Regions from separate parts of the Sphingobacterium sp. Ag1 genome, predicted to be linked through region 2. Evidence: riboswitches for the same ligand, from Rfam matches in the RefSeq annotation. Region 2 holds a riboswitch; each other region holds the start of a gene.
The links. A riboswitch is a leader RNA that binds a small molecule or an ion and turns the genes downstream of it on or off. The one in region 2 is predicted to bind S-adenosylmethionine.
Positions count from the first base shown of each region.

Region 1: another riboswitch for S-adenosylmethionine. It lies ahead of AAW12_RS15885 (O-acetylhomoserine aminocarboxypropyltransferase/cysteine synthase family protein); the one in region 2 lies ahead of metE (5-methyltetrahydropteroyltriglutamate--homocysteine S-methyltransferase).
Region 3: another riboswitch for S-adenosylmethionine. It lies ahead of AAW12_RS10835 (methylenetetrahydrofolate reductase); the one in region 2 lies ahead of metE (5-methyltetrahydropteroyltriglutamate--homocysteine S-methyltransferase).
Region 4: another riboswitch for S-adenosylmethionine. It lies ahead of AAW12_RS18790 (hypothetical protein); the one in region 2 lies ahead of metE (5-methyltetrahydropteroyltriglutamate--homocysteine S-methyltransferase).

Region 1 is NZ_LBGU01000041.1:245,128-253,202, forward strand. Features, by position in the region: gene AAW12_RS15870 (GH92 family glycosyl hydrolase) at 1-77, shown strand, start outside; gene AAW12_RS15875 (homoserine dehydrogenase) at 141-1,322, opposite strand; gene metX (homoserine O-acetyltransferase family protein) at 1,360-2,403, opposite strand; gene AAW12_RS15885 (O-acetylhomoserine aminocarboxypropyltransferase/cysteine synthase family protein) at 2,437-3,747, opposite strand; SAM riboswitch class I at 4,003-4,115, opposite strand; gene AAW12_RS15890 (FUSC family protein) at 4,298-6,325, opposite strand; gene AAW12_RS15895 (TonB-dependent receptor domain-containing protein) at 6,668-8,075, shown strand, end outside.
Region 2 is NZ_LBGU01000042.1:220,614-228,688, reverse strand. Features, by position in the region: gene fabF (beta-ketoacyl-ACP synthase II) at 1-112, opposite strand, end outside; gene AAW12_RS17030 (acyl carrier protein) at 140-376, opposite strand; gene AAW12_RS17025 (IPExxxVDY family protein) at 664-1,158, shown strand; gene pyk (pyruvate kinase) at 1,293-2,720, shown strand; gene AAW12_RS17015 (hypothetical protein) at 2,768-3,097, opposite strand; gene AAW12_RS17010 (sensor histidine kinase) at 3,470-5,302, shown strand; gene AAW12_RS17005 (response regulator transcription factor) at 5,404-6,093, shown strand; SAM riboswitch class I at 6,279-6,382, shown strand; gene metE (5-methyltetrahydropteroyltriglutamate--homocysteine S-methyltransferase) at 6,461-8,075, shown strand, end outside.
Region 3 is NZ_LBGU01000036.1:32,804-40,878, reverse strand. Features, by position in the region: gene AAW12_RS10845 (OmpW/AlkL family protein) at 1-245, shown strand, start outside; gene AAW12_RS10840 (DUF2723 domain-containing protein) at 390-3,419, opposite strand; gene AAW12_RS10835 (methylenetetrahydrofolate reductase) at 3,664-4,620, opposite strand; SAM riboswitch class I at 4,691-4,793, opposite strand; gene AAW12_RS10830 (hypothetical protein) at 5,023-5,874, opposite strand; gene rimM (ribosome maturation factor RimM) at 5,985-6,509, opposite strand; gene AAW12_RS10820 (30S ribosomal protein S16) at 6,629-7,150, opposite strand; gene AAW12_RS10815 (UvrD-helicase domain-containing protein) at 7,593-8,075, shown strand, end outside.
Region 4 is NZ_LBGU01000043.1:276,008-284,082, forward strand. Features, by position in the region: gene AAW12_RS18770 (hypothetical protein) at 1-897, shown strand, start outside; gene AAW12_RS18775 (c-type cytochrome) at 890-1,501, shown strand; gene soxC (sulfite dehydrogenase) at 1,508-2,764, shown strand; gene AAW12_RS18785 (epimerase) at 2,810-3,718, shown strand; SAM-I-IV-variant riboswitch at 3,874-3,967, shown strand; gene AAW12_RS18790 (hypothetical protein) at 4,002-4,265, shown strand; gene AAW12_RS18795 (family 2A encapsulin nanocompartment shell protein) at 4,452-5,375, shown strand; gene AAW12_RS18800 (family 2A encapsulin nanocompartment cargo protein cysteine desulfurase) at 5,399-7,117, shown strand; gene epsC (serine O-acetyltransferase EpsC) at 7,197-8,006, shown strand.

The sequences.
Region 1 (8,075 bases), on a different contig from region 2:
TGTGGAAAGGTTGGCAACTTCCTTTTGAACGTTTGGTGGAAGGTGGGATTTTAGATCTCAAGTTGAAAGGTGACTAAATATAAGATAAAAAAATAGCCCCATTCGGGGCTATTTTCAAGGTAGGTTGGTTTGTTGATTGCCTACGCGATTTCAGCAATAAAATTGCCCTCTTGATCCAAATCAGCTTTATGGGCTGCGATTTGTTGAAGATTAATATGTCCGATGACATATTTGAAATCTGGTGCGTAATATCGTTCTGTGATTTCACTGAAATTTAACTTTTCAATCAGTGTATCATCGGTGTATCTCAAATAAACCTTAATTAAATAATCTTGGCTATAATTTAATGTGCTGGATTCTAAATGTTTTTTATACTCATAGCGGTATCCATAGCGAAGAGCCGCGATATCCGATAGCACAGCAGAACCTGTTGGGTGGCCACCTGCTCCTTTACCATAGAAAAATTGTTCGTCTGCAAAGGCCGCTTTCACCAATACTCCATTGTTCTCATTTTCTACATTATAGAGCATGCTGTCTTTGCCTACTAGGCGTGGTAATACATAAAGTACAACTTTGTCGCCGTCGATCTCTTTTGCCGTCGGTATCAATTTGATCTTGAGATTCTTTTCTTTCGCAAAACGAATATCTTGCTGTCCCAATTTATCAATACCAATATTGAACACATCTTCTGGTTTGACATAGATACCGTACGCATGTGAAGCAACAATACATACCTTAAATTTGGGGTCAAATCCACCTACATCCAGCGTTGGATCTGTTTCTGCAAAACCAAGTTCTTGTGCTTTCTTTAAAGCATCTGTATATTGCTGATTTTCGTTGAAAACTTTAGATAAAATGTAGTTGGAAGATCCATTAAAAATACCGCTGACAGAATGCAGTAATTCATTGTCATAGTATTCTTCTAAATTCCGTATAATGGGAATACTTCCGCAAACGGCACCTTCATATAATAAACTGGTCCCGTATTCATGTTGGATATCAACCAGCTCTTCCAAATGGCTGGCAATCATTTTTTTATTAGCAGATACCACATTTTTCCCCGATTTCAAAGCACGAACAGTTAGTTGGTATGCTGCTTCGGCATCATCGATTAGTTCGACAACAGTATTAATTTCTGGGTCACCTAAAATTGTTTCGGCATCGGTAGAGAATAAATCTGCTGGTAGCGAGCGTTTTTTATCTCCGTTTTTAATGACAAATTTCTTGATCTCCAGATTAAGATCTTTGGTTTTGATGATATCGTAAAGACCTTGGCCTACGACACCAAACCCAAACATCCCTATTGTTAATTTATTACTCATATCTCTTCTTAAATTCTCTTATATATTATTTACTCTCTTATACTAATTCGTTTATGTATTCTTTTTGTTCCCGCAGAAAGCTGCTAATGATTTTTGTGAGTTTTTTTGTTTCGATCAAAAAGCCATCGTGGCCATAGGTCGATTCAATCTCTTGATAATGGGCATTGGGAACATGTTGCGCGATGAATTGTTGCTCTTGTGGCGGAAACAACAAATCTGTATTAACGCTCAGGACTAAAGTTGGACAATCAATGCTCGCCAAAGCAGATTCAATAGATCGTCTTCCCCGACCTAAATTGTGGCTGTCCATTGCTTTGGTCAGGAAATAATAGCTGTACGCATTATAGCGTTTCACCAATTTTTCACCCTGATAGTTCTGATAGGAGGATGCTTTATAATGATCGAGTTTTTCGTTATCATCCTCCTTTTGCGTGTTGGCATACGTTGTATAGTTGCGGTAAGACAACAGTGCCATAGCGCGTGCAACTTTCAATCCTTTAGCTCCACCATCAGGGTGATTGGCGTAAAAGGTTCGATCAGTTGTAATGGCCAGACGTTGACTTTCATTGAATGCAATACCCCATGGTGAGTGGACGGCATTTGTTCCAACCACGATGAGATGGTTGATGGCTATACTGTGCGTTACGGCCCATTCCAATGCTTGTTGACCGCCTAATGACCCCCCGATAAGGATCTCTATTTGTTTGATTTCCAGGTGGTCCGCAAGGACTTGATGTGCGTTGACCAAATCCCTCACTGTGAATTCGGGGAAAGATAGGTAATAGGGTTGTCCGGTTGCTGGGTTTACAGATAGCGGATTACTGCTATTATATGCTGATCCTATGACATTGGCACAAATAATATAATAATCGTTTGCATCAAACAACTCACCTGTTCCAAAAAGACCGGACCACCAATCCAGCACATCTGCATTGGCCGTTAATGCATGGCAAACCCAGATCACATTGCTGCGATCTGCGTTGGGTTTGCCAAATGTTTCATAACTGATTTGTAAATCAGTAAGCTCTCTTCCATTTTCAAATACAAAAGGCTCCGGGTGCAGATATATATGCTTACTCATTTCACGTTTAAGTTTTAAGCCGAAAAAATCTGATTATTTAATTTTATCAAAAGCTTGTTGTAAATCGGCTTTGATATCATCAATATGCTCTATTCCTACAGAAAGACGTAATAAGCCTTTGAAGACTCCGGCATTGGCTTGATCTTCATCACTCAATTGTTGGTGGGTTGTAGCTGCTGGATGAATAATCAATGACTTCGTATCACCAACATTGGCCAAATGACTGATCAATTCTAAGCTGTCGATAAAGCTATTGGCCTTTTGCGCTGCGTCACCTTTAAGTTGGAAAGAAAGTACCGCGCCATAGCCATTTTTAAGGTATTTTTGTGCGTTAGCGAAGCTCGGAGAGCTTTTTAATCCCGGATAGTTTACTTTTTCTACCTGTGGATGCGCCTCAAGCCATTTTGCGACCTCTAAAGTGTTGTCTACATGGCGTTGCACCCGCAAAGACAAGGTTTCAAGTCCTTGTAATAATAAAAATGAATTGAAAGGGGAGAGTGCTGGTCCGAAATCCCGGAGCCCTTCCACACGCGCCCGAATAGCAAATTGAATATTTCCGAATGGTCCGCTTTCACCGAAAACTTCGGAAAATACTAAACCATGATAGCCTTCAGATGGTTCGGAAAATTGCGGGTATTTTCCATTGCCCCAATTGTAGTTTCCGCCGTCGACGATGACACCGCCAATGCTTGTGCCATGTCCACCGATCCATTTAGTTGCCGATTCAACAACCACATTTGCACCATACTCCAGAGGTTTAAATAAATAACCTCCGGCTCCAAAAGTATTGTCGACGATTAATGGTAAGTCATATTTTTTTGCTACAGCAGCAATTTTTTCAAAGTCGGGAATATTGAAACTTGGGTTTCCGATTGTTTCAACATAGATTGCTTTTGTTTTATCATCAATGAGCGCTTCAATTTTATCGGCTTCGGCGTCTGTAGCAAAACGAGCTTCGATGCCTAGGCGCTTAAAAGAAACTTTAAACTGGTTGAATGTACCGCCGTATAAGTTGGATCCCGCAACAAAATTGTCACCACTTTCCAAAATATTATTTAAAGCTATAAACTGTGCCGCCTGGCCGGATGCAACAGCAACAGCTGCAACTCCACCTTCCAGTGCCGCAATACGTTGTTCGAAAACATCCGTAGTAGGGTTCATAATCCGTGTATAAATATTACCGAACTGCTTTAATGCAAATAAGTTTGCGCCGTGTTCGGCATTTTCAAATACAAAAGATGTTGTTTGATATATAGGAACTGCTCTGGATCCCGTAGTAGGGTCAGCGACTTGACCAGCGTGAACCTGAAGAGTTTCGAATTTTAAATTTTTGTTTGAAGACATAATATATCAGATTTTAAGGGTTCAAAAAGAAATTGCAAAGTAAAAAGAGAAGCATACACACCTCCTTGAAGGGTCTGTTAAATCTTTATCCAAGAAAACGGAAATGATTTTTAACAAGCATGGAAGTGCATATGCATACGCATTCGCATCGATACAATTGTACGATGGGTTACACTTTCGCTTATCGTGCGGTTCACTTGTGTTGAACCTGAATTTTTAATGGACTTCAGTAATTTAATAATCATTGTCTTATGTCATTTATATGCTCCAAAACGATATTGTTTTGGACAGGAATTGGCACCTTTTCAAACAAATTGAAGGTTGCCAGCGGGTCATTGAGCCAGTCTCTCGCCACTTCTTTATAAATCAAGACCTACTGATGAAGGGAGGTGTTGATTAGAAATCTTCTTTCGAAGACGACACAAATATAAACTCTTTTTTTATTAAAGCAAAAGAAATGCTATTTTTTAGTTAAAGGAATTTTGAATAACATGCCGATTGGCATCACATATCTTCCGATGAAACCGCAAAAGTAACTGTCAATCGGGTATTACGATTTCTTTAAATTGATCCGTTCTGCAGTTTGATTTAAATCTGTTAGAAGAGGTTTAAGCGCATCGATTCTACTATGGATATCATAGGCGAGGTGGCGATTCGTCTTTTTGCTTAACGATAGCGAGAGGCCCACCAAATGGGAATTGACCTGATATGCGAGTGCCTGAAAATGGTGAATATGTGACCAATCCATCCATTTGTGCTCGGGTTCTTTTTTCATTTGATTAATAGCGTCTGAAAACAGGGCCATGGCGGTCTGCGCCTTTTTACGAGCCAGTCGTATATCAAACGAACTTTGTCTTTCGTCCGACAGACGGTTATTGATGATCTGGAAATAATGCGCGTTGTAAAGGGATACCTCTTTTGCCAGCTGAACCATGCCTGTGCTTTGGCGTACAGGTATCAAGAAATAACCCGCTATAGCCAAGAATGCTCCAATCAGTGTGAAAAGTATTCGGCTGCCTAAAATGAGATTGATGTTCCCTTCGAACAGATTGAGCGCAATCACAATTCCCAAGGTAATGAAGATGACACTGACCATATAATTAGATCGGTTGAACAAAAAGAATCCGAAAAGACCCAATGCAGCTATGGTCAGGAGTGCTGGGAGAAAATGAATAGAAATTAAGCAGAACACACCAACTATAATACCCGAGAATGTACCGACAATACGTTCTATATTACGGGTTTTTGTCATTGAAAATGCTGGCCTGGCAACAATAGCGATTGTCAGTAAGATCCAATAGGTATATTTAAAATCCAAAAATAAAATACCGATCAATGCACCTGTTCCAAAAAGAAGAGCCATCCGAATCGCAAATCGAAAAAGCGGATTATTCAGATGGAGTTTACTTTTTAGATCAGCGAGATTACGTAATGGTCGACTGATAAATTGTTGGTACTCACTGGTGTCAATCTTATCCTGAATTTCCTGATTTTGATAAAAAGCGACCTGGATTCTGTTGAGTACATCAATAATTGCTTCGATGTTGCTTATGATCGAACATAATATACCTTTTGCTGGATCGGCCTGTTGTTCTTGAATTTCTTTTAAATCCCGTAAGAGGGCATTAATTTTAAAGTTATTATGGTATAATTGATGCGCATACCGGAACCTCTTGTTGGGTTGTGAAAAGCTATCGATTTCTAACGCTAATAATTTGATTGTGTGACGAATTAAGGGGAGGCTGCCCGTGTCTGCAAGATTTTTGCGAATTGCATCGTAGTCATGATCAAGCGCAATAATTAACTCATGGAGGTCAATTAATCCATAAACCTGACTAAGCCAATAATTGCTTTTATGCCACTGTTGGCTTATGATTTTTTTTTCTCGAAACAGAAGAGACCTGATTTGTTCCTGTTGTTCGCTGATCTGGCCATGAATTTTTCCTACGCGACTGTACGTAATATTCAAAGGAATATTGGGATCGTAAGACTGTGATCGTATCAATAGAAATTGGGACAATCCATGAAAGCCATTGGCCATGGCATGTTTTAAAGAGCGATAAGGTTGTATATAGGCTTGTAAAAGGCTAAAAAAGTAATATATTATGGAACCTGTTGTAATCTGTAAGCCAACCGCAAAGGGGTGTTGTGGGGCCATTCCGATCACAAAACTCATGAGAATCAATGTCATGTTTCCAATTGCAGCATAGCGGGCTCCAAAAATGCCGTATAAGGTGCATATAAAACCGGCTGCCGCTAGCACTATAACCAAGGGCCAATGATAGGGAAATACAATAGCTGTAAACAATGATGCAACAAAGAAGGTGGGAATACATACCAGAGCTGAAGAAAGTTTATCTTTTCTGTTGCCAGGAGGATCGGTGAGTGTCGTTAACAACGATCCGACACCGATTCCAATAGCCGTGCTCGCTTGCGCTCCCAATAAATAGATCGCCAAACTTGGCAAAATACTGATGGCAACATTACGTAATGCGTCTCCAGCATGCTCGCCATGCATAAATCGTATCATAAGGATATAAATACGGTAGAGTCTTTTCTTCAATGATACAGTGCTCATGAATCAGTTTACTAATTTTCGATGCAAAAATACAAATATTATGCTTAATATTTTTTGTATACAATTTATTTGTTTTGAATTTTATTTGTTTTTTGAATTTTTATTTTGATTCGATGTCATTTTCCTACGATATGTTTCAGAAGATTCAAAATTAGCTCGCATGATCCTATCCGCTGTAAAAGCGATCAGCGAAGGATAGGGTTTACCGATATTATTTGGTTGTCTACCGAGTGAATCGCACTACCTGTCTATTTCTGCTAGTCAACGTGTAATGAATACACGAGGTTTGTTGTCATTATTATGAAGTTGACTATCCGATCGATAGCCCAAAGAAATTACATTATGAAACCACAAAAAATTAAATTGCTCTTATTTTCTATTGTTTTATTCCTGTGTTCTAATGCCGGACCCGTTTCAGCACAGTCTGACGGGGGGAAATTACGTACTGTCGTTGTTGGGCAGGACAACAAGCCCATTGCTGCCGCAAATATTTCACTGTTTCGTAAACCCAATGATGTCTTGTTAAAAGGAACCTTATCCAACGAAAATGGAGAAATTGTGTTGTTTGCGATACCCGAGGGGAAGTACAGCTTACAGGTGTCCACGGTGGGTTATAGTACTTATCGTTCTGGGGAAATGGTTCTGCGTGAGGGTGATTTCAAGGTGCTGGATACGATTCGATTACAGCTGGAAAGTAAAGTGCTGGATGAGGCACAGGTGATTGGCAAGAAGCCATTAATTGAAAGTCACCTTGATAAAGTTGTGCTCAATGTCGAGAACAGTATTTTGGCAACCGGAAATAACGCATTGGAACTCTTGCAAAAGGTTCCGGGGGTAACTTTAGACAACAAAAAGATCAACCTACGTGGAAAAAGTAATGTGATTATCATGATTGATGGTAAGCCTACTTATCTTTCTGCAGATGAAGTGTCGCGCTTATTGGAAAATACAGCTTCAAATGCAATAGCCTCGATCGAAGTACTCACCAATCCACCTGCAAAATATGATGCCGCAGGAAATGCAGGAATTATTAATATTAAGACGAAGAGGAATACGCAATTTGGAAGTAATGTTAGTTTAAACCTCAATTTAGGGCAGGGTAAATATACAAAGGCTGATGGTGGCTTTCTCATAAACCATCGTAACAATTGGGTGAACTTATTTTCTTCCTATAACTATGCAACTGCCTTAGGCTTTAATGATTTAGATATCGATAGGGCTGTAGATACCAAAAGCGGGACGACTTTTTTCAATTCGGATTCTTATTCCAAATTCCGCTATCGAGGCCATAATTTCAAATTTGCGGCAGATTTTAACCTGGGGAAACAGGAGGTCATTGGATTTGTGGTTAATGGTAATGTAAGCAATGGTCATTCAACACGGGAGGGAAGCAATCTGATCGCTTCTCAAAAAGGAAAGCTTGATTCGGTAGTATTAGGAAGTAATTTGTCAGATTTTAAATACCATTACCTCACTTATAATCTGAATTACAAAAAGACATTTGATACCTTAGGGACTGAATTGACATTTAATGGGGACTATTCATATTCGAAAAATAATGACAATAGCACTGTTGGAAACCATTTTTTGGACGCAAACTGGGAAGAATTTAAATCACCGCATATTTTCCGGAATGATATGCTTTCTAAGGCAAAAATATTAGTTTTTAAAACCGATTTTGTGCATCCTTTTAATAAAACGACGAAACTCGAGGCGGGGTTAAAATATAGCCGTGTAAAAACAGATAATA
Region 2 (8,075 bases):
TAGGAGCAGCTCCGCTTACACCATTTATTAACGCCTCCCAGTAAGCTGAGACGGTATTACCAATTGGTGTAAGGGCGCCTAATCCTGTTACTACTACTCTTTTAAGCTCCATTTATTACGATTAGCCTAATTAAATTAGTTAGTTAACGTTTTTTTCTAAATAAGCGATTGCTTGACCAACAGTACCAATAGTCTCTGCTTGATCATCAGGAATAGCAACGTTGAATTCTTTTTCAAACTCCATGATCAACTCAACAGTGTCAAGTGAATCAGCACCTAAATCATTAGTGAATGAAGCTTCTGGTGTTACTTCGTTTTCGTCAACACCTAATTTTTCAACGATAATTGCTTTTACTCTTGAAGCGATATCTGACATGATTTTATAGTTTAATTGTTTAATAAATCTGTGCAAAGAAAAATAAATTTCATCAAAATTCAAACCTAAATTGATATTTAGATGAAAGTCACCATGTTAGGCGACCGAACTTATTCGCGTCTTATACTAGCTAACCCACTCTATATTAACTTAGTTCAAGTATAACAAAAAATATTTTGTATTCCAAACGCTCAGCTAATTAACTCAAATTTTACACAAAAAGTATATTCCTACCTCAAAATTATTAGTACCTTCGTTAGCAGAGGGACATATATTTAAACAATAAAGTGGTCAATAAGTTAGTAGCAAGATTGGATATGGACATGAATGAAGAGTTGGATTTTACCCTACTCGCCATCACCTGTTCGTTGAAAGATTACCGACTCTGCCATTTCATCAACAAGGAGACTAACCTGAATTTTTCCAGAGGAAAAGAAAGCAAATACGACCATGATGGTCGACAAAAAAACAAAACCGAAGAAGAGCTTGAATATCACATTGTCTTTGATCCAAAGAAAAAAACAAGCTACCACTTCACTGCTTTTCATTACCTTATCCCCGATGCCGACACCGAATATTTTCTGATCAATAATAAGAGCATCGAAGGCACTTATTTAATCCCGGAAAACCCCCACTTCGATTTTTTTATCATCATCAAAAACTACATCTGTGAGGATGACGTGGAACATATTATCAAAAGGATCAACAAATTACCCGAAGTCGTCATTGCAAAAGAAATATCACCAAAAATATTGAAATCTAAAGAAAATCTCATATTTTAGCAAACTGTAGGTTAGTGTAGCAAATACACCCCAACTTAGATCTAAATTAATTCGATTTAGTTTTGACAAAACACAACAATATAGCAGGCTATTTGTTGTGATTAATGAAGAACATTTAAAATACAAAATAACAGATGGAAAAAGTTCAAAAAAGGACTAAAATTGTCGCAACATTAGGCCCTGCCTCGGCAGACAAACAAGTTTTGACCAACATGATTGCCAAAGGGGTTGATGTGTGCCGGTTGAATTTCTCTCATGGCAGCCAGGAAGATCACCTTAAGGTAATCGAAACTATAAATGCAATAAATAATGAAACAGGATTCAATGTTGCCATCTTAGCCGATTTACAAGGTCCAAAAATTAGGATCGGAAAAATGAAAGAAGGTGGCGCTATTCTCGTGAATGGTTCAAAAGTTGAAATTACAACACAAGAACTCATCGGAGACGAAAACAGAATCTACATTACATACGAAAACTTTCCAAACGATGTTGAAGCCAACGAAATCATTTTACTTGATGACGGAAAACTTCAACTTCGTGTTTTAGAGACCAATCATAAAGATACTGTTACCTGTGAAGTTGTACACGGAGGTGTCCTTACTTCACGTAAAGGCGTTAACTTACCGAATACCAAAGTTTCTATCCCATCGTTGACGGAAGAAGATTTAGACAACTTGAATTTTGCCCTGGATCATGGTGCAGACTGGATCGCGATGTCTTTCGTACGTTCGGCAGATGATATTTTTCAATGTAAAAAAATCATCGAGGCAAAAGGAAGCCATGCACGTGTCATCGCAAAGGTTGAAAAACCAGAAGCGATTGAAAATATTGATGCCATTATAGAAGCTACAGACGCTGTTATGGTTGCTCGTGGTGACCTGGGTGTTGAACTTCCAATGGAAGAAGTACCAGGACTTCAAAAGATCATCGTACAGAAATGTAGAGATCTTTCAAAACCAGTGATCATTGCGACACAAATGTTGGAAAGTATGATTACTACACCGCGTCCTACACGCGCTGAAGTAAACGACGTAGCCAACTCCGTATTGGATGGAGCGGATGCTGTGATGTTAAGTGGCGAGACTTCAGTTGGTGAATTTCCTGAAATCGTTATCGAAACAATGAGTAAAATCATTATCCACGTGGAACAAACTTCTTATCCTTATTATAATGAGAAAGTTAGTGAAATCCACGACGGAACACTTATTCCGGACGCGATTTGTGCATCTTCGGTTTATCTTGCTCAAAAAACAAATGCTTCAGCAATTGCGGTATTAACATCATCTGGAGCAACGGCTTTTGAAATTACAAGTTATAGACCAAATGTAGATATCTTAGTTTTCACAGGAACACAAAAATTGCTAAAACAACTCAGCTTACTTTGGGGTGTAAAAACATTTATTTACGACAAGTTCGAAAGCACGGATGGATCTATCCATGATGTTAACAAATTTATTGTAAAAAATAACTACGTTAAACCTGGATCTATCATTATCAATACAGCGTCGACACCGTTGATCGAAAAAGGTAAAACAAATACAATCCGTGTTTCCCAGCTATAATGGACAATAAGGATTAAAGCAAAAAAAATAGCGTTCTAAATAGAACGCTATTTTTTTTGCCTATTTGGATACAAGGAGTCGATTTTTAATTTAAAATCCTTCACCTTTAGTGAATCATCCAAGCGCCTTAACGGAAGATTTTCAGCTTTATTCTCCCCTTTCGGCATTTTTTCAGTTCCTGGCATTGGCGCCAGACCATCCTCGCGATTTAGCTTCTTAATGGGCATATGATACTTCCCATCTGAAGAATCCAATTTAAGAATAGGCATTTTTGATTCTTTTTGTTCCATTAAAGGAATCTGCGGTTTCACCCTCACTTGCCCTAAAGCAATGGTTCCGACTGAAGATAATACCAATAATAATATGTAACTTTTCATCTTTATATAGTTATTAAAGAGCACTCATTGTACCAATGAACGCGTCATATTCGGCTTATTCACTTCTCCAGCAGTCAGACTCAACCGCGTAGATTAAAATTTGTTCACAGCGTATTCAGCCCATAATCCATTTCTATTCACTAATTTACAAAGAACAGCATCTATATTTAAACAGATTGCTGTTAAACATTGTTAAAACAGCTTCAAAACACATTAGCATCTTTATATTTGTAACAATTTAAGAAAAATGAGCTATCGCACCTTAAATGGCCACTCACATGGCATAAGGGATGAATACGCAAATGGTAAATAAACTGAGCGTTATAAACTTTGTGATATATTCAAAATACATTTATTTAATACCCAATACTAATGAAGAAAAATAGCATTGTATTAATCATTGGACTGATGTCTCTTGCTCTCATTGGGGTATTGGCCATGCAATTCTATTTTCTGAGAGATTCTTATCGCCAAAAGTCTCAATTATTTGATGAGTCCGTCAATGCTGCGATTACAGCTGTAGCCGGAAAGCTTGAAAGACGGGAGGTAGTTGACTTTGCTAAGGTTCAACAGGAGCGTAATATTGAAAAATCCAAGCAGGAACAAGCCAAACAACGTCTTTTGGCCGAGCAACTCGAAATACAGTATAGAATTGAAGAATTAAAAAACAAACAACATGTTGTTTTCTCAAACTTTAAAGAGCAAGAAGACCAATTGCGTGCTTTGTATCCAAATGTAATTGAAATCAAAAATTCATTCTACGAGACATACATCAAAAGACCGGAGTACCAGAAATTCATCAAATTTTCTGTTTCAAATGAGCTTACCGACGATAATTTGGTACAAGCATATATCATGTTAAATGCGTCAAAGGTGGATGATCAGATTAGCGGAAAAGACGATAGCACACGGTTTGTTATCCCATTAATGGACCCGCTGGTCAATCAACAGACAAAATTCAGGGTAGCCACATTGCCACCTAGGGAGAATGCGAAGCTTGCAAAGACAATTTCTGATCTCGAAAAAAGATTGGATGTTCTCAACAGAAAAAATGCGTGGAGCGGTTTTAATGTATACGATTCCGTTGCGATGCTGGGAGGCAAAAAAGCAGACTACATCGAAGATGTTGCTATTGGAATGGAACTGGCTAAACGTCCGTTAAAGGATCGATTGAATGTGATCATCGTCCAAGAACTTATCAAAGAAGAGTTAGCTCAACGCGACATTAAAGCTCCTTTTAATATTGAAATATGGAGCACAAACAATATATTACTAAATAATATTTTAAACGAAGCCGCTTTAAATAACCCAACAAATACAACTAAATACTCGACGGCACTTTTTAAAGGCGATATCGGTGCTGCACCTGGAAAATTAACCATCTATTTCCCCAATAAAAAGGCGATAATCGCGGATAATATGGGCTATCTGTTGCTGCCTATGCTGGCGCTACTTTTCTTATTGGTGGGTTGTTTTGCATATACACTGATTATCATATTCAGACAAAAGAAAGTTTCGGAAATGAAAACAGATTTCATCAACAACATGACGCATGAGTTTAAAACACCTGTTGCGACGATTATGATAGCCAGTGAGTCCCTTAAAGATCCAGACATCAATGCCGACCACAAGCGGGTGCAGAAATTGGCTAATATCATCTACGATGAAAATGTTAGACTCGGAAATCATATTGAACGTGTGCTCGATTTGGCGAGACTAGAAAAAGAAACGCTAAAACTCGACCAGGTAGAAGTATGCATCAATGATCTTGTTTCGGCAGTAACGGACAGCATGCAGCTACGGATGCAGAATATTGGCGGCAAATTCAGTATAGATCTTGCAGCGACCAAGGATATTGTCATCGGTGATGAATTACATTTTTCAAATGTATTTTACAATCTATTGGATAATGCCATCAAGTACAGCAAAGGAGATTTACATGTCAACATCCATTCAAAAAACGTTGGCGATACCATTGTTGTCACCATAGCCGACAACGGTATTGGGATGAGCCGGGATCACCTGCAAAAGATTTTCGACCAGTTTTACCGTATTCCAACTGGAAATGTTCATAATGTCAAAGGGTTTGGTCTCGGCTTAAGTTATGTACAGGATATCCTGAGAAGGCTTAACGGAAAAATTACAGTTAAAAGTGAAAAAGATAAGGGCACGACCTTTGAAGTAATTTTGCCTATTAAAAAATAAAACGTTCCTTTTTTGTATATTTCCTCTTTAAAAAATTTCAAAGGTTGAGGAAAGCTGATTTATCAGCATCAAGGACATTGGTGAAAATTAATATATTCATTATGCAAAAGATATTATTAGCAGAAGATGATCCTAATTTGGGGGATCTTTTAAAAGACTATCTCGAATTAAAGGGAAAATTTGACGTCACATTATGCACGGATGGAGATGAAGCGATTTCTCAATTCAAAAAAAATAACTACGACCTTTGTATTTTTGATGTCATGATGCCCAAAAAGGACGGATTTACAGTTGGACGTGAAATCAGAAAAACAAACAGTACTGTTCCTATTATCTTTGCCACAGCAAAGGGGATGATGGAAGATAAGACCGAAGCATTTGAGCTAGGAGGAGATGATTATATCACCAAGCCTTTTCGAGTGGAGGAATTATTGCTCCGCATCAATGCTTTGCTGAAACGCAGTGTTCGAGACAAAGAAGAAGAAGTGGTTGCTGATAAATTTGAAATTGGCGATTATTTCTTTGATTATACAAGTCAGCAGATTTCTTACAAAGGACAGATGCAAAAACTATCCACGAAAGAAGCTGAACTACTCCGCTTGCTTTGCTTAAAGAAAAATGATGTGCTGACCCGGGAAGAAGCCTTGTTAAAAATATGGCATGATGATAACTACTTTACGGGTAGAAGTATGGATGTATTTCTCAGTAAACTTCGTAAATATCTAAAAGAAGACAGCAAAGTTGAAATTGTCAATGTGCACGGAAAAGGTTACAAGCTTTTGGTAAGCTAAAAAAAAGGGGAATGAAAAATATAGTCATTCCCCTTTTTATGCTACACACGTATTGTAGCGTGACATACTTGAATTCGTGGATGAAAATAAAAGAACAAAACAATTTCATCCTTAGTAGAATATAAAAAATTGACGCACTTTTATAAAAAATTTGCATTTCAAAAAGAAATGTTCTAACTTAGCGTCGCTTATAGAGAAAGGCAGAGGGAATAGACCCGATGAAGCCTTAGCAACCTGTCCCTTGACAAGGTGCTAAATTCTACCCTACTTGATATGGGAATGATAAGCCGAAGTCACCGAATTCTAGTGTGTCCTTCTCTCTCTAGCAAGAAATATAGTTGAAAAAGAAATATTAAAAACATTCATTATGTTATTGACTAACAATTTAGGTTACCCTCGTGTGGGCGCGTTCCGCGAATTGAAAAAAGCCAATGAGGCCTATTGGGCTAAAAAATCTTCTGTTGAGGAATTATTGGACACAGCAAAAAAAATTCGTGAAGGCAATTGGAAAACACAAAAAGATGCTGGAATAGATTTGATCCCTTCCAATGATTTCTCTTTTTACGATCAAGTATTGGATTTAACCCTTACTGTTGGTGCAATTCCTGCTCGCTACCATTCTTTATTGAATAAAGTAGACAACAATTACAGTTTAGATCTATATTTTGCCATGGCGCGCGGTTTCCAACAAGAAGGAATCGACGTGACTGCAATGGAAATGACCAAGTGGTTGGATACGAACTACCACTACATGGTACCAGAATTCACCAAAGATCAAGAATTCAAATTGACTTCCGAAAAATTCTTAAATGAATACAACGAAGCAAAATCATTGGGCATCGATACTAAACCAGTTCTATTAGGTCCTATCACATACCTTTTGATCGGTAAAGAAAAAGAAGCTGGCTTCGACCGTATCGATTTATTGGATAAACTTATTCCAGTATATGAGCAAATTCTAGCTAAACTAGCTGATGCTGGTGCACAATATGTTCAGATTGACGAGCCTTTCTTAGCATTGGATTTAGATGCTAAAGTAAAAGCTTTATATCAACCTACTTTCGAAAAATTAGCTGCAGCAGCAAAAAATATCAAATTAATCGCAACGACTTACTTCGAAGCTTTAAAAGACAACGAAGATATCGCAGTTAACTTACCTATCCATGCTTTACATTTGGATCTGGTACGCGGTGAAAACCAATTGGATACGGTATTGGCTAAAGTTCCTGCTTCATTAACATTATCTTTAGGTATTGTTGAAGGCCGTAACATCTGGAAAAATGATTACGAAAAATCATTGGTCAAAATCAAACAGGCTGTTGATGCATTAGGAAAAGACCGTGTATGGGTAGCTCCTTCTTCATCACTGTTGCACGTTCCTTTTGACTTAGACAATGAACACAATGAGCAATCGCTACCGGCTGAAGTAAAAAACTGGTTAGCATTTGCTAAACAAAAATTAGCTGAAGTAAAAGATTTAGCCGTACTAGCGGAAGGTGAAGTTGACGCTGAAACAGCAAAACGCTTCGAAGCGAACAAAGCGGCTGCTGAAAGCCGTCGTACCTCTCCATTGATCCACAAACCAGAGGTCAAAACACGTACAAGCAATATCACTGATGACGATGCAAAACGTACCTCAGCATTTGCTGAGCGTAAAGCGGCGCAACAAGCGAAATTCAACTTACCGGCATTCCCGACCACAACTATCGGTTCATTCCCACAAACGAAAGATGTTCGTAAATGGAGAGCAGACCTGAAAAAGGGTGCTATTACGCAGGCAGAATACGATAAAGCAATCGCAGAAGAAACAGAAAACACCATCCGTCTTCAAGAGCAATTGGATATCGACGTATTAGTACACGGCGAATTCGAACGTAATGACATGGTTGAATACTTCGGTGAACAATTGGCTGGTTACGCATTCACACAAAATGGTTGGGTACAATCTTACGGTTCACGTTGTGTAAAACCTCCGATTATCT
Region 3 (8,075 bases), on a different contig from region 2:
ATAGCGTCAATGCGGGGCAAACGGTTAAAAATGTAAAATATGATAATGCTTTCGGCTTTGCGACTCAACTGGGAATTGATTTTAAGCTATCTGAAAAATATTTCGTGAATTTAGATGCTAAGTATATTCTTTTAAAGACCGATGTCAATGTGGATGCATCAAACCTCGCCCCCAACCTATCCATACCGGCAAAAGTTGACATAAACCCCTTCCTGCTCGGCTTTGGAGTCGGTATGAAATTTTAATAACTCGGCTCATTCCCTATCCTATATGTATCGAGGCCTCTTCCAATATTTTAGAAGAGGCCTCATCTGGTTTCTTATCTCAAATACGTTAATCCAATCCTCCATTAGGCGTGCCTGGTAATTTGGTTCAGTTCATCATCAAAATTATTCTACGTCGTACCAATTTTGATATTGCTGTCTCAACTGCTCAACACGTGCCAATCGTTTGGTATCCTTTGCTTCCAATAAAATAGCCTTATACCGGTCTACAGAGTCCAAGCCGGTCTGAATATCATTCCACTCAAAGCTCAGGTTTTTCTTATCCATTACCAATTGATGTAGGTATTCCATATTTTCAGCGACATAATCAAGGTTCCGGTCCATCATCCTGTTGGCCAGCTGAGGTTGCCCCGAGCGATACAGACTATCGATAATATCGGCATAATTGATGGCGTCCGACATCGCATATACGCGATCGGGCAATTGATCGTATGCTTTTTTTGCCACCTCCCCAGCTTGTTTGACCTGGCCATTGGCTAAAAGCATTCGGGCAGCTTTTCCAAATATATCACGGGCGTACATGCTTGCAAAGCGGAACGAATCTGTATCCAAGTATTGTGCATTTTTAACATTACCCCAATGATACGTATGCATAATATTGCTATATAACGCCTCCATATTAACTAGCCCACCCTGCTCACTTCGTTTTCCTGTCGATCGATCTGTAGCAGTGACAGGCATCAATCGAGAAGTAAAGCCCTCATTGACCAGGTATTTATCCAGTCCCAACTTAATATCACTTGGCAGCATATTCGAAAAATATATCGGTCTGTCCCAATGATTATTTTCAAGCACGGATAACAGGGTTAAATCCGACCTGGTCAGATGATCATTCGGAATTTCCCATTCCATTGCAGAAACTATAGCTCCCTGAAAATACGCCGGAACCGCATTTTTCTTAACCACCTCGTCTTTATCAATGCGCAATTGGACTTTCTTGGAAGGGAAATAGTTTTCCATATCACCGGAATTCAGCTGAACTTTATACTCCGCATCATCCGATGTGACAAACTGCAATAACTGCTGTATATCTACCGCATTGTCAAGTTGTCTATCTACGAAAGGGATATAATCACGAACGCCTTTTTTCGTCTTTTCAGCGGGAATCGTCACGGGGAGCCCTGCCGCTTGATACGTGGGTTGTTTGGCCTGTTGCATATACCAATCGCCTGTGAGATAGCTTAACACGACAACCCGAACATCCGGACGTACGCCCTCTACTTCTTGCAAATACCATACAGGAAATGTATCATGATCGCCATAGGTAAATAGAATAGCATTTGGAGCACAGGATTCCAAATAATTGCGTGCCATATCCCTTGCCAACGATTTCTCGGACCGATTATGATCATCCCAGTTTTGATGAGCCAAAATAATAGGGCCTCCCAACAGCGCAAAAGAAATACCTGTCGCTAAAGCATAACGTGTTTGTACAAAACGGTTGAAAAACCGAACAAATGCTATTACTCCCAGCCCAATCCAGATCGCAAAAGCATAGAAAGACCCCACGTAAGCATAATCTCGTTCCCGGGGTTGCATAGGAGTTTGGTTGAGATAAACTACGATCGCTACCCCCGTAAACACAAACAGCAAGGTCAGTACCAAGGTATAAGGTTTATTGTTTCGGTACAACCAGATCGCACCAGCTATTCCGAGTAGCAATGGAAGAAAAAAATAAGTGTTCCGGCTCGGGTCATGCTCCTGCGATCGAGATATTTTATCTTGTCCCCCTAAACGCCAATTATCCAATGGTCTGATCCCCGACAACCAGTTGCCGTCACTATAGGTCCCATATCCTTGCCTGTCATTCTGTCTACCCACAAAATTCCATAAGAAATATCGGGTATACATATCTCCCAGTTGAAAATTAAAAAAGAACTTAAAATTATCGGAAAACGTTGGCTGTTGCCCTTCTTTCAAATTGAGGTAACTTCTGTAATAAGCTTGATGGCTTCCATCTTGGCTATAGATACGCGGGAAAAAGGTTTCCTTATCAAATTGATATTTGTCTACCTGTGTGAAGGGAACATACTCCGACTTATCTTTCCGATAGCTCGTCTTACTATCGACGCCAACCACTTGCGAGTCATAATAAGGTCCTTTGAGTAACGGTTCCCGTATATATTGTTCACGGCTCAAATATCCTAAAAAAGAAAATACATTATCCGGCGCATTATTGTTCAAGGATGGATTTGCTTTCCCACGGATCATGACCATGGTGTAGGAACTGTATCCAAATAAAACAAAACAAAGAACCAGCAAGGCTGTATTGAGTGTATATTTCTGCTTTTTATAGGAATAATATAGACCGTAAATTATCAATCCCCCCAATAATAGGCACGAGAAAAAAATTCCGGTACCAAATCCCATTCCCAATGAGTTCACAAATACGAGATCCACTTTAGCCGCTAGACCGACTAACCATTGAATAATTCCCCACAAAACGGCCCCCAAGATCAGCACTCCGACGAGGAAAGCTTTTATTGTCCCTTTCGCATTAACCTGTCGCGCTCTTCGGAAATAAACAACCATCGCGATAGCCGGGATTGCTAAAAGATTTAATAGATGCACTCCGATCGAAAGCCCCATAACAAAAGCAATAAAAACCAGCCAACGATCGCTACCGTCTTCATCTGCACGGACTTCCCACTTTAAAATTGCCCAAAATACGACTGCTGTACATAAGGAAGACATTGCATAAACTTCAGATTCTACCGCCGAATACCAAAATGAATCGCTGAAACTAAATGCCATTGCACCGACAACTCCTGCGCCGAAGATCTGCAGGTAGGTTGACAAAGGAGCTTGTTTGTCTTTGTTGAGTAGCTTTTTAGCAATGGCGGTTATTGTCCAAAATAAAAAGGTAACAGTAATTCCACTGCAAACTGCAGAACCTATATTCATCCAATAGGCGATCTGCCCCTTATTCCCTAAAGCGAGATTAGAAAATATATTCTGAATAAGAAGAAACAATGGTGCTCCCGGTTGATGTGCCACCTCCAATTTATAGGCACAGGCTATAAATTCACCGCAATCCCACCAGCTTACCGTCTTTTCAACTGTAGCGATATATACACAGGTGGCAATTAGTCCGCAAGCAAAACCGAGTAGAGAATTTAATCTATTGTACGTCATAAGGTCAATTGGTCTATTGTTAAAATCCTTTTTAGCACTTTAAGTTAAAAAGTTATCCTGACTCCGACACACGAATTAACACTATTTAACACCAGTACCTGACTATAAACAGGCTATTCAACGCTGAATATAGAGATCGACCTAAACCACGCTGCCGAGACTTTCAACCTATTTCAGGCTTTCACAATGAATATTATCATAAAAAAAGGGAGCTTATCTGCTCCCTTTTTTATCATTTTATGAGTTAGGCTAGTTTTTCAACAATCTTCTTTGTTGGACCAGGATTACTCATCGTATAAAAATGTAATACCGGAGCGCCAAATTTAATCAGCTCCTGACACTGTTGTACCAACCACTCTTCACCTACCTGTCTGACGTCGGCATTCGTTTTACATGCCGCGACAGCGTCACTCAGTTCCTCTGGAATATCTAAATGAAAAATTCTTGGCAAGGTCACCAATTGCTTTTTTGTTGTCAGTGGTTTTAATCCCGGAATAATGGGCACATGGATTCCATTGTCCCTACATTTTGTTACAAATTCCTTGTATTTTTCAACATTAAAGAACATCTGAGTCACAATAAACTCTGCTCCCATATCGACTTTTTGTTTCAGATATTTAAAATCAGTATTGAAATTTGGAGATTCAAAATGCTTTTCGGGATACCCGGCTACTCCGATGCAAAAATCGGTCTTTTCCGACGTGATAATGTCTTCATGCAGATACTTTCCTTTATTCATATCGGTTACCTGTTCCAATAGGTCTGTTGCAAAAGCATGTCCACCATCGGTTGGTATAAAATCGGCATCGCCCTTACGTGCATCACCCCGCAACACCAAAACGTTATCTATCCCCAGGAAGTTCAAATCGATCAATGCATTTTCAGTTTCCTCTTTTGTAAAACCCCCACATATCAAATGTGGCACCGCATCCACTTTATATTTATTCATGATTGCAGCACATATCGCCACTGTCCCAGGACGTTTACGATAGGAAACACGTTCCAGTAATCCACTCGCATGCTCTTTATAGATATAATCTTCCCGATGGTAGGTGACGTCGATAAAAGGAGGTTTAAACTCCATCAGTTCATCCATGGTTTTAAAAATACTTTGGATGCCCTGCCCTTTCGCCGGTGGCAATAGCTCAAAAGAAAACAATGTTTTTCCTTTGGCATTCTGGATATGATCGATAATCTTCATTAAAAAACTGTTTTTAGTTTGGTTGGCTTACATCGAAACGCACACGTCGAGGAATCGTTTATCTACATGTAACTTATCTTTCCCACATGGAGTAGGGTAGAATTTAGCACCTTGAACAATACAGGTTGCTAAGGCTTCAACGGGTCTAGTCCCTCGGCCTTTCTCTATAAGCGTTGCTAATATCGTTTTAAAAAATCAAAAGACAAAAATTATTTTTCGAAAAGGCAAAAATAGCAGCAAAAAGACTTCAATAAACGATGTTTCAACGTCACTTTAGCTTTGTGTCCATGCTACGACAGGATTCTTCGCCCTACCAAGAGCAAAAGACCTAGAAAAACCAGTAGAATTAACGATCGAGGATCATTGACAGCGAAGAGATTGACTATGCCACAAGAACATTGGCTAAAGATTAGCTGCCAAAGAATTTCGTAAATTTTTGAGATAAAATGTGACCAATAAGAGTCCTGTAACATGGTACTCCTCTTTCGATCCATATTTAAATCCGTCAAATAAATAGTGATAGGCGACCAATGCCTCTTGTTCGTTGTAAAATAATTCCTTCCAAGAATCGGGAACATCTGCCCATGCCTTGAGCACAATGCCATTCTCAGCATAAATAATTGGTGATTCGACACCATCCATTCGATAATCGTGATGGGTGCCAGAACTTGATATGTGTTGGAAATAAGCGATAGAATAATCTACGAAATTCAAGGCCCTCGCTTTTATCTCCTTTTCACTTTCTGATTTTACCGGAGCATTTCGCCATAAATTCACTTGGCTATCAAATTTACTGGGCGTTTCCCGGATAAGGGTTTTATCTAACGCAAAGTTGATATAAAGTCTTTCACTAGTGGGTATACGTGCTGAGCTAAACTGTGAAAAATCACCTCTCAGCTGAACAAAATCTTTTTTTATTTTAACAATATCCAAAGCGACACTACCTTTTTTCTCATCCGTCAATTCTAATCTATCACCGTCAAATTTGTACTTACCAAAGAGTAAAATATCATCGATCGCCATGACAAACTGGTCCTTATCATGAAGCGAAAGAAAGGATCGGTATAGAATAGGATCATTACCATAGGTATCTGCCTCCACATTTTGGGGAGATTCTCTTTTTAATTTATGATACTCATCATTTGGATAGCCCAATATCATTTGGTAGTTGCCTTCAGGAAACTCCTTTTTCTTCCCAAAGAAAGTACACGAAGACAATGAGAGTGTGAGTAACAGCAGTAATAACGGTTTCAAAATCAATTAATAATTATGGCCAATAGTAATATTAATATATAAGGACCAAGATAAGAAATTACTGCAATAGTAAGTATAGGATATTCAATTGAATAAGCTTGGGGATATGCCTATTCCTTATACAGATCGACCAATCCCTCAGGCAATTCAACTTCAATGATCTCCTCTTCGCCATCAATTCCTAAGATCAAATCGTCGGACAGCGGAAACATCAGTTCTTTGCCATCCATATCTACTGTGGCGACAAATTGTTGTGGGAATTCCTGAACATCTGTTATTTGCCCCAGTTCGCCATGGTTTTCATCGATCACTAAAAATCCGATTAAATCAGTATATCTAAAATCATCCGGGTCGCGCTCGGGCATTTTATCATTGGAAAGATATAGCTTTTTACGGACGAGTACCTGAGCCTTATCGATATGATCCACATCCTCAAATGTTACATAAGCAGTGCTATTTTTTTGAAATTTAATGGCATCAACAAAATAAGGAACAAGCTTTTTGTTCACTTCTACAAAGACAACATCGATATCCAAACTCTCGTATTCTTCGAATTCAAAAAACAGTTGTACTTCTCCTTTAAGACCTCTTGTTTTACTGATGTAACCGATGTAAAAGCATTGATCAATAGTCATATTTTTCTTATTTGGCGATTAGCTGTGAGACATGATTTGGCAAACGATTAGCCTATTGGCTGTTTCAAAAAAAGCCGGCTCAAGATTGAGTCGGCTTTCTCGAATACTTTATGAAAGAATTAACCTTCAGTTTCTTCTGATGCAGGAGCTTCAGTCTCTTCAGCAGCAGTTTCTTCTGCTACAGGAGCATTTTTAGCAGCTACAGCAGCAGCTTTTTCTTCTTTTTTCTTAGCTTCAGCAGCTAAAGCAGCTTTTTTAGTTTCAGCTTTAGTTTGAGCTAAACCATCTTTTTTACCAGAGATTCTAGCTTCTTGAGCGTCAGTCCAAGCTGTAAATTTAGCTTCAGCAGCAGCTTCATCAAAAGCACCTTTTTTCACACCACCTTGCAAGTGTTTTTTGTAAAGAACACCTTTGTAAGAAAGGATAGCACGAGCAGTGTCAGTTGGTTGAGCACCTTTATTCATCCAATCCAAAGCTTTTTCAAAATCCAAAACGATAGTTGCTGGATTTGTGTTTGGGTTGTAAGAACCAATACGTTCAATGAATTTACCGTCACGTGGAGCGCGAGAATCCGCTACGACTACGTGGTAAAAAGGACGTCCTTTTTTACCGTGTCTTTGCAATCTGATTTTAGTTGCCATTTTTTAATTTTATTTTATGTATTCAACATATCCCCCGAGCTTCATACTAGAGGGGATGCAAAGATAGTTATTTTTTTTTAATCAGCGTTATAATTTAATAAAACTTCACTGAAAACGACAGGGTTAGCTTCTTTCAGTAACCTCTTTCAGGTTAAACACGTCCTACGCACGTTAAGATTTTGCCCTTACCATACTGTAGGTGAAACAAGTCTTTCAAAAAATCAGTGTACAAAATAGCCCTTTTCTTCAAAACTTTCGTGACTTCGCAGATACCAACAGCAATGATAGCAAACTGAAGGTTCTTTCTGGCCAATAAAATAAGACACTTTCAAAAAAAAGCTATTTTACCAAATGTAAACAGGATGAATTGTTTGCGTCCTATGCCTTCGAAATAGTCACTGACATTTTTGCCAATTCACTTTTTACTTTCTACCTTCATTCTATGAAATCTGTTGCGCCATTAAAAATACTCAAAGCTTCGGCCGGTTCGGGAAAAACCTTTAGCTTAACTTTACACTATCTCACACTCCTACTATCCAACGAGAATAGCTATAAGGAGATTTTGGCGGTGACATTTACCAATAAAGCAACCGCTGAGATGAAGGAACGTATCCTTTCGGTACTCCATGGCTTGGCAACAGGCGATCGTAGCCCTAAAATTGAAGATTTCAGAAAGCTTCTTCTCGAGCAACAGCCAGATTGGAACCCGCATCTAATACAAGAGAAAGCTTACCGTGTCTACCGTCGTATCCTACATGACTATAGTCATTTTACCATAAGTACAATTGATGGTTTTTCCCAAAAAGTCATTCGTGCATTTACTTATGAACTCAATCTTGATGCAGCTTATAAGATTGAAATGAATGTCAATAAAGTGAAAAATGACTTAACAGTCATGCTTAATCAATTGCTGGATGAACGCCCC
Region 4 (8,075 bases), on a different contig from region 2:
CCATATTACAAACCTTTCTATACCTTATTTGTCAAAGAAATTGCCGCGAAGATCGAACTGTATTTGCCTAATTTTAAACCCCGTATTAACTTGGTTAGAATCGGCCTCAAAGCTCTCGTCTTATTTGTTTTTGTTGGCGTCTTTTTCTATCTGCAATACATCGATTTTCGGTATGATCCTTACAAACAGCCCTCATCGCCTGGAGTAAACGAGTTGCGGGGAACCTATAATGTAACGGAATTTAAGTTAAATGGAGAAACAAGACTTTTTAATCCGTACGATAGCATCCGTTGGCAGTCTGCAACGTTTGAAAAATGGTCCACGCTGACCTTTCGGGTCAATCGGCCTTTGCGATTGGACCTTTCAAATGGGGGCGGCGACCCGAAGCGGGATGTAAACCGAAGTTTTGAAATTTCAGGTGTGGCCGGAGGTCAGCGTGTTTTTCATTATTACGCCGATAAGGATAACAAAACATTGTACCTGGAGGATAAATTTAAGTTGATTCCCGATGAGCGGAATGTAACAGCGGGCGAAGGTGGCGATGGCGGCGTTCGAAACTATCTGAAAGAGCAAAAGCTATCTGCCGACACTCCAGCAATTTCCTTGGCAGAATGGATTCCCGATTCGGTGAAATATAAATTTGCCCATGAGGTAAATGATGTGCATCCAAAAGCGCGGACGACACGCCGCATTCGGGAATTTGCTAAAGCAGATGAATTAGCGAGAAAAGAAATGAGACAGCGTTTCGTTCTTCATTATACGGTCTCTAATCAGGGCAATAGGATCATATTGAGCGGAATTGACGAAAATCGTGATTCGCTTTATGTGGTGCTAGATAAAGTTATAAAAGATTATAAGCTTACCGCGGGTAAATTGGTTGCTGGACAGTATGACTAAACATGGAGCTGTATATCTTTCGATTGGCGGCGCAGTAGCTTTCCTCGTATGTTGCGAAACGAGTGATAGCGTCCCATCTGCCACGAGCTTGCGGCAGCGTGAAACAGATTGGTCGGAAGGACTTGATGCGTACCAGGCAACATGGCCGGATAAGTTTGGGATAGGAAGTCCCGCAGATAAAAGTTTTATAGCCAAATGGGATATCGATGTCCGCCCCGACGGGAAAGGCTTGCCCAATGGTGAGGGAACTGCTAAAAATGGTGCTGTAGTATACCGACAAAAATGTGCCAGTTGCCATGGCGCCCATGGATATGAAGGGCCTGAAGATAAGCTGGTCACAGATTCAACGGGGAGCAATACCATTGGTAATTACTGGCCCTATGCGACAACAATCTTTGATTATGTGCGTCGTGCCATGCCATTTAACGCCCCGGGTTCACTAACAGATCAAGAGGTTTATGATATTACAGCTTATCTGTTGTACTTGAACGGAGTCATAAAAGAGGAGAATAAAATTACAGCAACAACTTTACCTCAAATAGAGATGCCCGCGCGGAAAAGATACGTGTTAGATGATCGCCACGGAGGTCCGCAGGTTAGATAAAAGAATATGTCTGAAGGAAAAGAATATTTAAAACAGCTACGAAAGCTTGTCCGTTTGTTGACGGTGACAGTAGCTTTCTTTTTAGCAATTGCGGTAGGTCTTGTGACCTATCAGCATCTATCCAATCGGGTTGTAGAGCCTGATTTCGATTCCAAAATTAAGGTCGATCCCAGCAAAGTACAGGGAAGGCCATCATCTGAAGTAGGCTATCGTTCTAAATTCGATAGCCCTAAGCGTATAGCTACTTACGCCACGGCTTCCCGTACGCCTTTGGAAGATCTGCAAGGCACAATTACGCCCTCCGATCTCCATTTTGAGAGACATCACGCCGGTATACCCGACATCGATCCCGAGCAGCATGAGTTACTTATCCACGGATTAGTAGAAAAGCCTATCCGATTAAAACTTTCGGGCCTCAAGAAATATCCTTCCGTATCGCGAATCTGTTTTATTGAATGTTCTGGCAATTTTCGTTATGGAAAACGGGAAATGACGCCTGGAGAAGTCTGCGGTTTAACAAGCCAGAGTGAGTGGACAGGTGTATTGCTATCGACCGTACTGCGTGACTTAGGGGTTAAGCCTGAAGCCAAATGGCTGCTGGCGGAAGGTGCTGACGGTGCTTTGATGGCGCGTAGTGTACCCTTGCAAGAAGCATTGACCGAAGCGATCATTGCCTATGGCCAGAATGGAGAGGCTATTCGACCACAGCAAGGTTATCCAATGCGCCTGGTCATTCCAGGATTTGAAGGAAATACACAAATCAAATGGTTGCGGCGGATTGAGGTCACAGATAAACCTGTGATGACTAGGGAAGAAACATCAAAATACACCGAGAAAATTAAAGGTGGAAAAATTCGGATGTTTAGTTTAGTAATGGATGCCAGATCTATTATTACCTTTCCTGCCTATCCGAAAAAAATTGAAGAAGGTTGGCAAGAACTACGGGGCATAGCGTGGAGCGGCCGTGGAAAGGTGGCAAAAGTATTGGTGAGTACAGATAATGGTAAGACATGGAATGAAGCACATTTACAGGGACCGGTATTGGAAAAAGCACATACTGCCTTTAAATTCATGTGGAACTGGGATGGAAAGCCGACACGTGTGCTCAGTAAAGCAATTGATGAGACAGGGTATGTGCAACCTACATATCATCAACTGGTCAAGGCGCGGGAATCGAAGTCGGGCTATCATTTCAATCCCGTTGTTGGATGGGATATTGAGAAAACAGGGGAAGTCTACCTTGCGGATGTCGAGGGCATTTGATCTGAGCATTAAATTCAAGGGCTATTTTAAAGTGTATTTGACGATATGAGAAAAGTTGTACTTGCTGGAGGGACTGGTCATCTTGGAACAGCCCTAAAAGAGAAGTTTCTGGAAATGGGATGGGAAGTTTTGATTTTGTCCCGAAAACAGCCTAAGAAAGAGGACGGCGCGGGTTATCTATTTTGGGACGGAGAGCATTTGGGTACATGGGGTAATGTACTGGAAAGTGCAGATACCGTGATCAACTTGAGTGGCGAAAGTATACGATGCCGCTTCACGCGAAAAAATAGGGCAATTTTGGAGGAATCCCGTCTTTTACCGACGAATGCTATAGGAAAAGCAATAGCAGCTTGTGATAAACCCCCGAGGCTTTGGATAAACTTTTCCGGTATCTCTCTTTTTTCTGGATTAAATGAATTGCAGGATGAGACAAGTATAGCGGTTGGAGAGGGGTATCTAGCTCAACTCACCACTAGATGGGAAGCTGCTTTTTCAGCATTTGACCTGCCTGAGACACTTAAAGTGATACTCCGCGTCAGTCCAGTGTTATCAAAACAGCGGGGCATGCTGGCTGAATTACTTCCGCTGGCTAGATGGGGGCTGGGCGGTAAAATTTCTAACGGACGCCAATGTATGAGCTGGATCCATGAGCGCGACCTTGTGAGATTAGTGTTGTGGATAATTGAGCAGAGACAACCACGGCTTATTTATCATGCATGTAGCCCCCGTCCCGTTACCAATGCAATATTCATGAAAGCGCTCAGAGCGAGTTCGGGAGCATCTTTTGGCTTGCCTATTCCAAGGACTTTTGCCCGTATCGGGTCGTTTTTTAAAGCGGTAAATTCAAGTATCCTTCTCCAGCCTGTTCCTGGGACAACTAAGTTTACCTTGGAAGATGGATTTGATTTTGAATTTGGGGAAATTGAATGCGCATTGAACGATTTGGTAAAATAACAAGACTTGTGTTGGCATTAATAGCCCCTGATGAATGATCAGGGTAAATCAGTTAACAAAATAGGAGGGATAGAAACAATAATTGACCCGGTAAAAATAAATAAAACTTTTATTTTCAAAAAGATAAGGGAATTTAAATAAAATCTACTAACTTTATAGAGTATTCAGAATTGCATCGCGCGATACCAACCGAGTAGACTTACCACGGTGGTTAATTAATATGGGTTTCGGCCAAAAAAACTGAATACAATTTATAGTTTAACCCTTTAAATTTTTAAATTGTATGGCAACAACAAAAAGTCTTTATGAACACTTATCTGAAACGCTTATTCATTATTCGATTAATGAATTAATCCAGTTTAATAACGATACGGTGTCAGGCCGGGGGTGGGGATCATCCAAAACGATTTTTCGAGCCGCTCTGTTAAGCACCCTTTCCAAAAAGGGCCTTGATCTATCACATATTGTTTCGAGAGAAGACGGTTTTACCTCGGTAAAACAAGTTGCCGTGCGATTGGAGGACAATAGGCTTGTGCCGATCGTATAAAAATTAAAGTAGTTATTACGACCTTTCTAATTAATTTATTAAACTAAATAATGAGGGGCAGACTGAAAAGTCTGCTCTAAATTAAGATAGAGTTTCTATCCTTCTTTTAAAAAGAGTCCACGATCGAATTTCCACTCTTTTTCAGGTGTTCTTAATCTATTCCAAATTTTATTAAACTTTTACAATATGAGTGAAAAACCAACACAACAGACCGCCTTGGGCGATGTCGCTGCACGACACCTGGCGATTGCCACCAGAACCGTTCCACAGCTTGAAAGTATCTCACCCCGATGGCTGGTTCATTTATTGCAATGGACACCTGTTGAATCGGGTGTGTTTCGATTAAACAAAGTCGTCGGCGAAGACAGTATTCAGGTAGATTGTTCCAGACGAGATGAGAGCGTTTTGCCACATACATTTGTTGATTATGACGAAAGTCCCCGGGAGTATAATCTAAATGCAGTCAATACACTGATAGATGTACATACACGGGTTTCTGATCTCTACAGCAAGCCCTATAACCAGATCAGTGAACAGTTACGATTGGCAATTGAGAAAATTAAAGAAAGGCAGGAGAGTGAGCTCATCAACAATGCCGATTACGGAATCTTGAGCAATGTGGCGGCCAAACAGATTATTAAGACCAGATCTGGAGCTCCTACACCCGATGACCTGGACGAATTGATCACAAAGGTTTGGAAGCAGCCTGGTTTTTTTCTGCTTCATCCACTCACCATTGCGGCCTTTGGACGCGAATGCACACGCCGTGGCGTCCCACCACCCACGGTATCACTTTTCGGTTCACAGTTTTTAACCTGGCGCGGCATCCCATTGATTCCGAGTGATAAAGTTCCTATTGTAAATGGGAAGACCAAAATTCTGTTGATCCGTACAGGAGAAGCACGTCAGGGGGTAATTGGTCTTTATCAACCTAATTTGCCGGGCGAACAGACACCGGGCCTATCCATCAAGTTTACCGGAATTAATGATAAAGCTATAGCTTCTTACCTGATATCTTTATATTGTTCGCTGGTCATTCTCGTAGACGATGCTGTGGCTGTATTGGACGATGTGGACATCACACAGTACCACAGCTACAATTATAAGTAGATCATTCCTTAAAAGATTTTACTATGTCTCATTTAGATATTGATTTCGAAAGATTTCTAACGGAAGAAGCAAATAAGTATTTTAAGGCAGTTCCGACGGAAAACCTCCTGTCTGGGGATCTTCCCCGAGAGGCAATCTATCCTGATAAACCGGCTCCTGATCCTAAACTGAATACATTCAATTTGGAAGATCCCGCAATCGGTTTTCATGATCCAAATTTTCATAGAGAAAATGCAACTATCCCCCTAGCAGGGAATGGCAGGCAACCTGGTATTTACAATCCAGTTCTTCCTCCTGCTACGGGCATTGGTATAGAGCCACAGGTCAATAAATTACCCTTTGCGGAAACGGCTGAGAATCCACTTGGCACACTACGAGGGACATTGCAGCAACTAACCAGTTTTCAACATGGTGCCCAGATACCACGGGGCGATAGTATAAATTCATTCTATTTCATACAGTCAGGGGCTAAAGTTGAAAATACGTCTCCATTGCCTTACGATACGTTGAAATCCCATTTTGACGTTCAGTCAATTCGTCGCGATTTTCCTGTTCTGCAGGAAAATGTTCGTGGAAGACCACTTGTTTGGTTGGACAATGCCGCGACGACTCAGAAACCACAAGTGGTTATCGACCGGATATCGCGCTTTTATCAGACTGAAAATTCCAATATACACCGCGCTGCACATGAACTTGCTGCCCGTGCTACAGATGCCTACGAAGAATCGCGAAATATCATTAAGAACTTTCTAAATGCCAGTTCACCCAATGAGATTATATTTACGCGTGGCACGACCGAATCCATCAACCTTGTTGCCAATAGTTGGGGAGATCAGCATTTAGGTCCAGATGATGAGATTATAATTAGCTATTTGGAACATCACGCCAATATAGTTCCCTGGCAGCAATTGAGTCAAAAGAAAGGTTTTAAGATCCGGGTAATCCCGGTTGACGAGCAGGGTAATCTGCATTTTGATGAGTATAGCAAACTGCTCAGTTCCCGAACGAAATTAGTCTCTTTTACCCATGTCAGTAATGCGCTCGGTACAATAACACCGGCAAAAGCCATTATTGACGCAGCACATCGGGTAGGCGCCAAAGTCCTGTTGGACGGGGCGCAGTCGGTTTCCCATATTGCAATCGATCTTCAATACCTAAATCCCGATTTCTTTGTGTTTTCTGGACATAAAATATTTGGCCCGACAGGCATTGGCGTGCTCTATGGTAAAGAAGACATCCTAAACAATACGCAGCCTTACCAAAGCGGAGGAAACATGATCCGTGATGTCTCTTTTGAAAAAACAGAATTTCATGCTGCCCCCAATCGTTTTGAAGCTGGTACGGGCAATATTGCCGATGCTGTTGGCCTGGGTGCTGCAATCCGATATGTGCAGGCTATCGGCATTGATAACATCTATCACTACGAGCATGATCTATTGGATTATGCGACCCGGTTGTTGAAACAGATTGCTGGTGTTATTTTGATCGGTACAGCGAAAGAAAAAACCAGTGTACTTTCCTTTACCCTTTCTGGATACAGCAACAACGAAGTTGGCCAGGCATTGAATGAAGTCGGCATAGCCGTTCGGACAGGTCATCACTGTGCACAGCCGATCCTGAGGAGACTGGGGTATGAGTCGTCGGTAAGGCCCTCCCTTGCCTTCTACAATACACATCAGGAGATCGATCTCCTCGCGTTGACGGTGGAGAGATTGGCTAGTCGAAACAAACGATTTTACTAATTAAAAGTATGGCTGCTGGCGGTTGAGGGGATTGTTAAGCTGCCGGCTTTTTTCAGGATATCAGTATAAAAAAGAAGAAATGGAAAAATTTTATAGCACTTTATTTGCCAGACAACAGGCTGCGCATGATATGCCCAGTAACGTTCGTATCTGGGAATGGGCAAGAGATGTATTTCGACTTATGTTTCCAGAACGCAATTCGAAAAAGCTGCTTACGGTAGAAGCCGTTAAAGCAACTTTTACAATTTTGGAAAATGAGCTATATGATCTTTTGCTGAACAGCAAAGACTGTATAGGCTGTGATCATCGCGAAATTGTCCAACGTTTTTTTGAAAACCTCCCGCACATCTATCATCTGATGCTTGAAGATGCTCAGGCTATGCTGGATGGCGATCCCGCGGCCAACAATCTAAGTGAGGTCATACGCACTTATCCGGGGTTTCTTGCGATTTGCATGTATCGCATGGCCCATCAGCTCTGGTTAGATCGGGTACCCTTATTTCCTCGTATTTTGACCGAGTATGCGCATGAACGTACAGGCATAGATATCCATCCGGGAGCGACCATTGGACGTCACTTTCATATTGATCATGGAACTGGCCTGGTTATTGGCGAAACAGCGGTTATCGGCGACCACGTTAAGTTGTATCAGGGGGTCACATTAGGAGCCCTTAGTGTTGACAAGGTATTGGCTGGTCAGCGAAGACATCCGATTATTGAAGATCACGTGATTATTTACGCGGGAGCAACAATATTGGGCGGGAATACGCGTATAGGACATCATTCAGTGATCGGGGGAAACGTCTGGATAACAAGCAGCGTACCGCCAGACACAACAGTATTCCATAAACCACAAATACAATTTATCCATTCAAAAGTTGATCGCTGAGACTTTTTTGTAAATCTATCCGATGTTATCGTCGATATGGATTTGCAGCGATAGGGTATACCATTGATT